Linked DNA regions of Dyadobacter chenhuakuii. The protein of the gene in region 2 binds, or shares a complex with, the protein of the main gene of each other region. Links are inferred from orthologs where the notes say so. Each region holds a gene or a part of one and is shown on either strand. Other genes may lie near its edges.

The links.
Region 1: the proteins of meaB (region 2) and scpA are in contact, whole or in part, in a crystal structure (PDB 8DPB), measured with the Methylorubrum extorquens proteins. The link is inferred for Dyadobacter chenhuakuii from one-to-one orthologs. Residues at the interface, in SOR26638.1 of Methylorubrum extorquens: Arg20, Ala21, Ala24, Arg25, Thr28, Ser32, Arg33, Arg34, His37, Thr98, Gly99, Gly100, Ser101, Ile102, Leu103, Lys106, Thr107, Ala110, Ala113, Ile114, Asp115, Arg116, Ala118, Phe119, Ile120, Arg121, Pro122, Pro124; in SOR27001.1 of Methylorubrum extorquens: Glu577, Glu578, Asn579, Asp580, Gly581, Arg582, Arg583, Arg585, His596, Ala604, Ser605, Ala608, Asp609, Gly611, Phe612, Asp613, Val614, Asp615, Ile616, Gly617, Pro618, Leu619, Glu625, Arg628, Gln629, Val631, Glu632, Asn633, Asp634, Glu661.

The regions. Positions count from the first base shown.
Region 1 is NZ_CP098805.1:5,983,442-5,988,774, forward strand. The notes cover bases 1,906-4,904. They hold scpA (methylmalonyl-CoA mutase), read right to left. Parts: upstream 4,478-4,904; coding sequence 2,333-4,477; downstream 1,906-2,332. Other genes in these bases: NFI80_RS25125 (beta-ketoacyl-[acyl-carrier-protein] synthase family protein), read left to right, coding at 1,906-2,327; NFI80_RS25135 (methylmalonyl-CoA mutase family protein), read right to left, coding at 4,474-4,904. Also shown: NFI80_RS25115 (ABC transporter permease), read left to right, coding at 1-839; NFI80_RS25120 (phosphopantetheine-binding protein), read left to right, coding at 862-1,128; more of NFI80_RS25125, read left to right, coding at 1,131-1,905; more of NFI80_RS25135, read right to left, coding at 4,905-5,333. UniProt on the Escherichia coli protein: Catalyzes the interconversion of succinyl-CoA and methylmalonyl-CoA. Could be part of a pathway that converts succinate to propionate.
Region 2 is NZ_CP098805.1:4,290,023-4,296,097, reverse strand. The notes cover bases 1,721-4,548. They hold meaB (methylmalonyl Co-A mutase-associated GTPase MeaB), read right to left. Parts: upstream 3,717-4,548; coding sequence 2,724-3,716; downstream 1,721-2,723. Other genes in these bases: NFI80_RS17765 (M1 family metallopeptidase), read left to right, coding at 3,854-4,548; NFI80_RS17775 (lipocalin-like domain-containing protein), read right to left, coding at 2,157-2,639; NFI80_RS17780 (YybH family protein), read left to right, coding at 1,721-2,105. Also shown: NFI80_RS17795 (DUF8785 domain-containing protein), read left to right, coding at 1-160; NFI80_RS17790 (translation initiation factor), read right to left, coding at 235-570; NFI80_RS17785 (diacylglycerol/lipid kinase family protein), read right to left, coding at 570-1,448; more of NFI80_RS17780, read left to right, coding at 1,674-1,720; more of NFI80_RS17765, read left to right, coding at 4,549-5,848; NFI80_RS17760 (3-oxoacyl-ACP synthase III family protein), read right to left, coding at 5,916-6,075. UniProt on the Escherichia coli protein: Binds and hydrolyzes GTP. Likely functions as a G-protein chaperone that assists AdoCbl cofactor delivery to the methylmalonyl-CoA mutase (MCM) ScpA and reactivation of the enzyme during catalysis.

The DNA.
Region 1 (5,333 bases), 1.7 Mb from region 2 along the record:
CTTTTTATAATGACCCGGTTTTGCAGGAAAATTACAGCTTTTCGATCATGGGCATTATTCAATCCTACATGAGTGTTATTGAAAATTCGCTGATGATCGACCGGATGTACTCAACCATGGACCTGGGTGGACAGTCGGAAGAACTGAAAAGGAAAATGATCTCCAACCGGGTTAAGATCAATCAGATCGTGGCCAGCAACAATAACTCGACGGCTATTCCCAATTCTACACAGCATAATGTGCCTGCCTGGACGATTTTTGCCATGTTTTTTATGGTCGTCTCGCTTGGCAGTAACATTGTAAAAGAGCGCATTAACGGCAGTTTTCTGCGACTGAAAACCATGCCTACGACATTTATGCTGGTGATGTTTAGTAAAATGGCCATTTACGTGCTGGTAGCAGTGGTGCAGGTAGCATTGACATTTTCCATGGGAATATGGATACTTCCCGAGCTCGGACTTCCCAAACTAACCATTCCTACTAACCTTTTTGCATTCGCCTGCGTGATCCTGATCAGCAGCATGGCCGCCGTGAGTTATGCATTGATGATCGGCGCCTATGCACGGACCGAGCAGCAGGCAAATGGTTTCGGAGCGATTTCCATTATTATTTTCGGGGCAATAGGCGGTATCCTGGTGCCTACATTCGTTATGCCTGGTTTTATGCAGTTTGCCAGCAACTTTTCACCTCTGCACTGGTGCCTGGAAGGTTTCTACATTCTTTTCCTCAAAGGCGGAAGCTGGCAGGAGCTCAAAAATGTCTTCGCCTTTTTAGGGATATTTATCCTGCTTTGTCAACTTGCCACTTATTTTAAGCTTAGGATGGAAAGAATTATTTAAGTTTGAATTCAGAAAAGAAATTATGGACATAGAAAGTTTAAAACCCGTCATTAAAGGTCAGATTGTACAATATTTGAATTTACTTGACATTAATCCGCAGGACATTAAGGATGACGAACCCCTTTTCGGAGGCGACCTGGGCCTGGATTCAATTGATTCGCTGGAACTGGTGGTGCTTCTTGAAAGAGAGTACGGGATCAAAATCACCAATCCTGCCGAGGGAAGAAAAATCCTTGTGGATGTAAACCACATGGCTGAATACATTTTAGCAAATACAAAAACGGCCTGAATATGAAAAAGGTGTTGGTGACCGGAATGGGCATTATATCAGCCATTGGTGAAAACCTTTCGGAGAACCACGCCAGTTTGCGCCAGGGAAAAACGGGCATTACCGCCGCAGCACATTTTGATTCCCGCTATGCCGCATTACTTCCTTTCGGTGAAATTGCGTGCAGCAACGAACGGCTGAAGGAAATGCTCGGTTTGCAGGATAGCGTAGGTTACACGCGCACCGATCTGCTTGCTACCAAGGCATTCGACGAGGCAATTAAAGACGCTAATCTTTCCGCAGACCAGCTTTCATCTTTTGATACAGCATTCATCTCCGCAACAACAGTCGGCGGAATGTGCCTCACTGATCAGCTCTATGAAGATGCCAATCTGAAAACGAGCGGATCGGAATATCTGGAATCATACAATTGCGCAGCGCACACCATTACATTACTCGAAAAGTATAACATCAGAGGCTTTTCCGACACCATTAACACAGCCTGTTCGTCATCTGCCAATGCCATTTTAATGGGCGCGCGACTGATCCGGTCCGGACGGGCAAAAAGGGTTATCGTCGGCGGCGTGGATAGTCTTGCCAAATACACGGTTAATGGTTTCAATTCGCTTAAAATCTTATCTGCTTCCGCGTGTAAGCCATTCGATGAAAACCGGGATGGGCTTAATCTGGGAGAAGCGGCGGCTTATCTTGTGCTGGAAGCGGAGGACGTCGTTGGTGATAAACGCGTTTATGCGGAAGTCGCCGGATATGGCAATGCAAATGATGCGCATCACCCTTCGGCCATGTCCGACGATGCCATAGGCGCCATGCTCTCCATGCGTGAAGCCATCGAATCGGCGGGGATTGGCTTCAATCGCATCGACTATATCAATGCCCACGGAACGGGGACGCCCAACAATGATGAAGTTGAGCTAACCGGAATGTCGCGGTTATTCGAAGAAATTCCGCCTTTTAACTCTACCAAATCTTACACGGGGCATACATTAGGAGCGGCTGGTGCGGTGGAGGCCATTTTCAGCATATTAAGCATCGTCCACGATGAGATTTTCCCGAGTTTACACGTGGAAACGGCCATGAGCTCACACAAGGCGCAACCGGTTGCTGCATTGATTCAGGATAAAAAAGTGGCCTATGCGCTTTCCAACTCGTTTGGCTTCGGAGGAAATTGCACTTCCCTTGTTTTTGGAAGCGTAAATTAAGCGTCCTAGGATTGCATGAGTTCTTTCAGGATCTTTTGTGCGGCAATTGAGATGATGGTTCCGGGGCCGAAAATGCCTTTAACACCCGCATCATAAAGAAACTGATAATCCTGCGCCGGAATAACGCCACCGGCAATCACCATAATGTCTTCCCGGCCAATGTTTTTAAGCTCGGCGATGAGTTCCGGGATAAGTGTTTTGTGACCTGCTGCCAGACTCGATGCGCCGATTACATGGACATCATTTTCTGCTGCTTGTTTGGCGACTTCCTGAGGCGTCTGGAAGAGCGGGCCAATGTCCACGTCAAAGCCGAGGTCGGCGAAGCTCGTTGCAATCACTTTGGCCCCTCGGTCATGGCCGTCCTGGCCCATCTTTGCAACCAATATCCGTGCACGCCGGCCATCCATTTCCGCAAACTGATCAGACAATTGCAGCGCTGCCCGGAAATTTTCATCATCCGAAGCTTCTGCCTGATAAACACCCGAAACAGACCGGATGGTTGATTTATAACGTCCGAATTCCTTTTCCATCGCATCAGAAATTTCACCCAATGTAGCCCTTTTGCGCGCCGCCTCGATGGCCAGCGCCAACAAATTTACAGACATGTCCTTGCCGCCCTTTTGCTTGCAGGCTTCCGTGATAGCATTCAGCGCCAATGCAACTGCCTGCGAATCTCGTTCCTCTTTTATTTTATTCAAAGAAGCGATCTGCGACAGCCGAACTGCCTGGTTATCAATCTGTAAAATGTCAAATGTCTCCTTGCTTTCTGTTTTGAATTTATTAACCCCCACAATAATGTCCTTGCCCGAATCAATGCGGGCCTGCTTTTTTGCCGCTGCTTCTTCGATCCGCATCTTCGGCAGTCCGGTTTCTATGGCTTTGGTCATGCCGCCGAGTTTTTCTACTTCCTCAATCAGCTGCCAGGCCTTTTCTGCGAGCTCTTTTGTCAGATCCTCGACATAATAGGAGCCGCCCCATGGATCCACGGCCTTGCAAAGATCCGTTTCATGCTGAATAAAAAGCTGTGTATTGCGCGCAATGCGGGCAGAGAAGTCGGTGGGAAGCGCCATGGCTTCGTCGAGCGAGTTGGTATGCAGCGATTGCGTGTGCCCCATGACGGCGGCCATGGCCTCAATCGTTGTCCGGGTAACATTGTTATACGGATCCTGTTCGGTAAGGCTGTAACCGCTTGTTTGGCAATGTGTCCTTAATGCCAGCGATTTTTCATTTTTGGGATTAAACTGATTTACAATCTTTGACCAAAGCAGCCGTCCCGCACGCATCTTGGCGATTTCCATGAAATGATTCATCCCTATGCCCCAGAAAAATGACAGCCTGGGTGCAAAATCATCAATCGCGATGCCCGCGTTCAGCCCGGTCCTGATGTATTCCAATCCGTCTGCAAGCGTATAGGCAAGCTCAATGTGCGCGGGCGCGCCCGCTTCATGCATGTGATAACCGCTGATGCTGATGGAATTGAACTTTGGCATGAAACGGGAAGTATAGGCAAAAATATCGCCCACAATCCGCATGGAAGGCGCTGGGGGATAAATGTAGGTGTTCCGGACCATGAATTCCTTCAAAATGTCATTCTGAATGGTTCCTGACAATAACTCAGGCTTAATGCCCTGCTCTTCCGCAGCCACAATAAAAAAGGCCATAACCGGAATAACAGCCCCATTCATGGTCATGGAAACCGACATTTGATCCAGCGGAATTTGGTCAAAAAGCATTTTCATATCCTCCACCGTATCAATCGCAACACCGGCTTTGCCCACATCGCCGGTGACACGCGGATGATCCGAATCATATCCTCGATGCGTGGCCAGATCAAATGCAACAGAAAGGCCTTTCTGGCCAGCGGCAAGGTTGCGCTTATAAAATGCATTGGAATCGGAAGCAGTCGAAAAGCCGGCATATTGACGAATTGTCCACGGTCGTTCCAGATACATGCTCGCATAAGGCCCACGTACGAACGGTGGAATTCCGGCTTCGAATGCTAAATGTTCGGCGTCTTCGAGATCATTTTGGTTATAAATGCTTTTTAATCTGATTCCTTCTGAGGTAAACACAGATTTGCCAGCCCGTTCCTCTGGCTGAGCGGATTCGTTATGATGGGTCGTCTGAATGTTCCTGAAATCCGGTTTCATGGCTTTGATGCGGTTAACACGGATGCTTCGGAACCTCCCGATTCTTCCATTTCCAAAAACAACTCCCAAGCCCTGGCGGCCATATCCAGGGACATTTTTTCGAGCATGTATGAGCCCGCCGCCGGATCCGCAACATACGTCAATGCACTTTCGTGGGCAAGAATGGAGGATACATTGCGCGCGATCCGTGCTGAAAAGTCACTTTGCTTGTTGGCTGATTCATCGTATGGCCTCACTGTCAATGCATTGCATCCACCCATTACTGCGCTCATGGCCTCGGAGGCAGAGCGGATCATGTTGGTGTAAGGCTCGGATGCGGCATCATTAAATGTTGATGTTTGCGCTTGTATAAATGGCGTGCAAAGCTCAGCAGGCAGTTGATAGGCGTTTGAAACTTTTCGTAATAAAAACCGGAATGCTCTTAATTTGGCGATTTCCGAAAGGAAGTTGGTGCCAATGGAAATGGAGAAAAGGGCGCGGTTGAAGGCCGTTAACGGTGAAATCCCTCTGTCTGTAAGCAGATCCAGGTAATTGACAGTGGCCGAAATCAGCATGGCCAGTTCCTGCACTGGTGTCGCGCCATTGTTGTGAAATAAATGACCCTCAACCATATAGGCCCGAAATTCCCGCATGTTGCGGCTTTGGTTTAGAACAGAAATAATAGCGTCAATGCTGTTACCAATTGATTTTCCCGTGCGCATCTGGTGGGCGACCGGGTCGAATGCGATGCCGCCTTTAAGATAATAACCGGCGTTTTTGGATATTTCCTTGAAAACGTCCGTAGCATTTTCCTGTGTTTGAAAATAAATAGCGGTGTCGCTTAACCGGATTCCGTGAAGCAATTTCGGGAATTCAC
Region 2 (6,075 bases):
CTACGAAGAAAAATTCTTTACACTGCCCTGGAATGGTGATACCAAATATTTCGTAACCAATGTGGAAGTGCTGGAAAATGTGCGCTCAAACCAGTTGCCGCAGCCACCCCCATCCAATTTGCCTGCTCCAACGGAGATAGACACGAATAAGGTTCTTTAGGCCCTCAATCTCCTAAAGGGGACTTTCTCATCTCGTATGTAAAGTCCCCTTCAGGGGATTTAGGCAAAAAAAAGCTAGCCTCCCGCTTTCTTAGCTTTATAACCCTTCCCAACCAGCCAGTTGATCACCTTATCGCGGTGATCGCCCTGGATCTGGGCTTCCTGGTCCTTTACAGTTCCGCCGCTTCCGCAAAGCGCTTTTAGTTGTTTTCCCAAGGCTTCCATGTCTGCATTGGTGCCAATAAATCCTTTTATAATCGTAATTACTTTTCCACCGCCTTTGCGATCCAGCCAGATCCTCAGGTCCTGCTGTGCAGCGGGTAATGTATCCGGTTCGTCGGCTCCGGAATCGTTGTATTCGAAGTCAGGGTTTGTGGAATATATGACTCCTGTGCGGTTCTTTTTTGACATCAGACAATTACTCGCAGGCTCTGCGGTCTAATTTTAACTTCAATTCTCGTTGTATCAAGCTGAAACGGCTCTCCGTCGTAATGTATCATTGGCGGCACATCCGTCTCCACCACAGCCTCAGTCATATGTGCGTAATCAATGTAACGCGAAGCCTTCATTTGTTTGGTGAAAAGCTGATATGCCAGGGATGTACCATACCATTTCGGGAATGGCTTAATGGTGCAAATGTCGAGTAAACCGTCCTGCAAACTGGCCTGAGGAGCGACCCAGGCATTATTTCCAAACTGACCTGCATTGGCAAATGACAGGGAAAAAGCATGAGTCTCCACACCATTCAACCGGAAACTCTGGGGCTTATAACTCCAATACGACTGAAACGAAACATTAATGTATGTAGACAGTCCACGCTGGTGCTGCTGGCTGAACAAATGCCCTACATAAGCGTCAAAACCCATTCCGGCGGTGCAGAAAAAGGGAATTTGATTAATTTGCGCACTGTCGATGGTGATTATTTTATTCTCAAAAAGCCTTTTCAGAGAAGCTTCCAATGTAAGCGGAATGCCCAGATGACGCGCTAGGCCATTGCCCGAGCCAAGCGGAATGATGCCGATCGGCTGCTCCGTATGCACAAGCGGCTGTGCAATTTCATTGACAGTCCCATCGCCTCCTACGGCAACAATGGCGTTCCAGGGCTGTAAACCCAGGTTTTCTTTTACTAATGTTGTTGCATGCGCCCTTTCTTCTGTAAAAAGTATTTTAGCCTCCGCTCCGTTTTTTTGCGCAAATGTTTCAATAGCCCGTTTCACCTCACCGGCGTTCTTGCCAATCGAAGTGCCGGAGTTGGGATTCAGAATAAACAGATAGGAAGGCTTGTTCACAGGTCAGGCGAAGAATAGGAACAAAATGAGCAGGAAAACGACAATGAATAAGTAATAAAGCCCATCGATAAACGGATATTTCTGACGGTCAAGCTTTTTAAATATATCGTCAAACTTACTCATTCTGATATTTCTGATTTGGATTTTTTGTCTTGCAAACGCTTCCCTTGTTTCTTTCGTGTATATTTAAAATCAGGAAACGATTTACAAAAATCCGCAAAAATTATGAGAAACCGGCTCTTCACCCTCATCCTGATCACGATTTCAATGTTTGCAAAAGCACAGACTTCGAAAGACAAGGAAACCATTTACGGAACCATGAACCGCCAGATGGCCGACTGGAACCGCGGCGACATTGATTCGTTTATGAACGGTTACTGGGAATCGGACTCGCTGATGTTCGTTGGAAAGGCCGGCATAACTTATGGCTACAAAGCCACGCACGAAGGTTATTTGAAGCGCTACCCGGATCGTGCGACGATGGGAACATTAAAATTTACTTACCTGAACCTCACATTTCCAGGCAAGGACGTGGCATTTCTGGTTGGGAAGTTTCACCTGACCCGGCCCGAAAAAGGCGACATCGAAGGACATTACACATTACTCTGGAAAAAGATCAATGGCAAATGGCTTGTAGTATGCGACCACACCAGCTAAAAAAATTGCCCTGCCTTTAAAGGCAGGGCAATAGTAAGAATTGGAATGATATTAAAGTCTTTTGAAGATCAGCAGCGCATTAACAGCCGGCTTGGTTGCATCTGTCTGCGTGTTAACGACAACTGTAAGGTTCGTAGCCGTTTGTGTGATCTTAAATTCCTGGCTGGTTGTGCCTCTGCTTAATGTTAGTTTGTCACCGGCTACTTTCCATTTAGCATCAGTTCCAACGGGAACAAAAGGATCAATTGCAGAAACGGCCGTAGGGCAATCTGCTGCGGTGACAGTGTTATTGGGATTAAAAGTCAGTTTCAATTCCAGGAAACAAGGGGCAGCAGTTTGAATAAATGCCAATGCTGGAATCGTCGTTCCGGGAGTTTCAGGTGTTACAGCTGTTAATTGCCATCTTCCCACTATCGGATTTGTATCTTCCACAGGATCTGGCTCTTTTTCATCGTCTTTGCAGGCAGTCACAACGAAAGCCATTAGCAGGAATGTCAGGAGGGTTAATTTGCTTAATGCGGTGTAGATCTTCATAATCGGGCAGTAATGGTTGGTTTAGTTTAGTAACGCTAAGATTAACGTCCAAACATACTTTAAAAATGCTTTTGCTTAAAGTTTTTATGATTTAACGTTCCGGAATGTTCTAAGCAGATCTTCCGCAGCTGAATCGGGCAGTTCCCTTCCATCACGAACGGCCTCTTCCAATGATGTCAGCTTTGTTTTTACAGCGGCATCACTGAAAAACTGATTTTCCAATGATTGCCTGATAAGGTCGTGCATCCAATTCAGATTTTGGTTTTGTCTGTTTTGGTCAAAAAAACCATTGGCCCTCGTCGTTTTCTCAAATTCCCGGATCAGTTTCCAGATCGCTTCCATTCCATTTTCCTGTAATGCAGAGCATGTGAGCACTTCTGTGGGAAAACCGGAATCCGCTTTTGGGAACAAATGCAATGCATTCTGATAAGCCGAAACCGCCAGAGCCGCCGCTTGCGCATTATCCCCATCCGCCTTGTTGATGGCGATCGCATCTGCCATTTCCATGATCCCTTTTTTAATTCCCTGCAATTCATCACCCGCACCAGCCAGCATAAGGAGCAGGAAAAAGTCCGTTATGCCTTTGACCAATGTTTCAGATTGCCCAACGCCCACGGTTTCGATCAGAATAATATCATGACCCGCCGCTTCACAAAGCAGCATAATCTCGCGCGTGCTCCGGGCGATTCCCCCAAGAAACAAACCCGTCGCCGAAGGGCGAATGTAGGCCAAAGGATTATGAGAGAGCCTTTCCATGCGCGTTTTGTCGCCCAGGATGCTGCCCCGGGATTTCTGGCTGCTGGGATCAACCGCCAAAACGGCCACCCGCTTTCCTAAGGAGGTCAGATAGGTGCCGAAAGATTCGATAAATGTGCTTTTCCCAACACCCGGAACGCCCGTTATCCCGATCCGAAATGCATTGCCGGAATGGGGCAGCGTCTCTTTCAGAATAGCAGCAGCAAGTTCCTTGTCTGCCGGTAACCTGCTTTCCGTGACCGTAATGGCCTGGCTCAGCATGATCCGATCTCCGGCGAGGATTCCGGCTGTGTAGTCTTCAACGGAGAGACGCTTGCGCATGGCATTTTTTACGATGTAACCGGTAATATTTCAAAGTAACTACCGGTTAGCAAAAATGAAACTTTTTATATTAAAAAAGGCGAAAAGCCGTATATTGCTCGTTTACAAACACATATTTTTCAAATTTTATCAATAGAATGAAAATATCCATATTTCGTCTGAGCTTGTTCTTGATGGCAGGTCTTGGATTTTTTAACGCCCACGCACAAGAGCAGGAAAAAGTGAAATACGATTCACACGTGCTTTTTCACCCTTTATTTAATTTTCAGCCTGGTAATGAATACCGGACGGGCAGCGGCTCTCCCGGTCCGAAATACTGGCAAAACCGTGCCGATTACAAGATCAATGTTGCGCTTGACGAGGCAAAGGGAATGGTTAGCGGCGATGTTGAGCTTACTTATAAGAACAATAGCCCGGAATCACTTGAATTCATCTGGCTTCAACTGGACCAGAATGCATTCAATGATCAATCGCGCGGGGGAAAAACAACTCCCGTAACCGGCGGCAGGTTTGGTAACACCGGTTTCAGCGGAGGAGATTCGATTAGAGCCGTTACTGTTCAGCAGGGGAAAGGCGGTTTTGTGGAAGCCACTTATAAAATCACCGATACCCGCATGCAGATCAGGCTTGCAACGCCTGTAAAGCCGAATGGTGATGTGATCAAAATCAAGATCGCATATTCTTTCAAAATCCCTGAGTACGGCTCAGACCGGATGGGAACATTGGAAACGAAAAACGGGATTGTTTATGAAATGGCGCAGTGGTATCCACGCGTTGCCGTGTTTGACGACATTGAAGGCTGGAATTTGCTTCCCTACCTGGGCGCAGGCGAGTTTTACCTGGAATATGGTGATTTTGAATACAATGTTACTGTGCCCTGGGACCACATTGTGGTTGGATCAGGCGAATTGCTGAACCCGAATGATGTGCTTACAGCAGAACAACGGAAAAGACTGGCTGATGCGGCAAAAAGCGATCAGACTGTTATGATCCGCAGCGCAGAAGAAGTTACCAACCCTGCGTCAAGGCCGAAACAGTCGGGAACCCTTACCTGGCGTTTCCGTTGCTTGCAGGCGCGTGATATTGCCTGGGCAACTTCCAAAGCATTTGTTTGGGATGCAGCAAAAATGAACTTGCCAAAAGGTAAAACAGCCCTTGCACAGTCGGTCTATCCGGCAGAAGACGGCGGATTGGACGGCTGGGGCCGCTCGACGGAATACGTGAAAGGCTGCATTGAATTTTACTCAGGTTATGTGCATGAGTACACTTACCCGGTTGCAACCAATGTGGCTGGAATTGTAGGCGGGATGGAGTATCCGGGAATTGTTTTTTGCAGCAGCAAAAGCCGTAAAGATGATCTCTGGGGCGTAACGGACCACGAGTTTGGTCATAACTGGTTCCCGATGATCGTAGGTAACAACGAGCGTAAATATGCGTGGATGGACGAAGGATTTAACACATTTATCAACTTCCTGTCCGCAGATAATTTTAATAATGGTGAGTATAAAAGCGCGCAGATGAATGATATGCAGCGTCTTGCGCCTATCATTTTCCGCCAGAAAGCGGACCCGATCATGACGATCCCGGATGTAGTGCAGGCAGTGAACCTGGGTTGGGAAGCTTATTACAAACCTGCGCTTGGTCTGAAAATGTTGCGTGAGCAGGTTTTGGGCAAAGAGCGTTTCGATTATGCATTCAAAGTATATGTGCAGCGCTGGGCTTTCAAGCATCCGACTCCCTACGATTTCTTCCGTACGATGGAAGATGCAGCCGGTGAGGATCTGGGCTGGTTCTGGAAAGGATGGTTCTTTGAAAATTATAAGCTCGACCAAGGCGTCAAAGGCGTAACTTATGTTGAGCAAAATCCGCAAAAAGGTTCTTTTATAACCATTGAAAACCTGGATCAATGGGCAATGCCGGCTAAAATCGACATTGAAGAAATAAGCGGTAAGAAAACGCGCGTCGAATTGCCGGTTGAAATCTGGCAGCGCGGAGGAAGCTGGACGTTTAAGGCGGCTACACAGCAGCCGATCCGGTCAGTTACTATTGACCCTGAGCACAGTCTTCCTGACATTAATCCTGAAAACAATGTCTGGAAGCCAGCCATGTTCTCGGAGCCGGAAGTGAATTAAGGATTTGAATAAACACGAAAAATGCCCGCATTGATGAGATGCGGGCATTTTTTTGTTTAAATAAATATCAGACCGTAATCAGCATGGCCCCGTAAGAATAGCCACCGCCGAAAACGGTAATCACAATGTTATCGCCTTTTTTGAATTTATCCTTATTCTCCGACAATGCTATCGCACAACCCGCGCAGCCTGTGTTTCCTAAATATTGAATGTTGGAAATCAGCTTC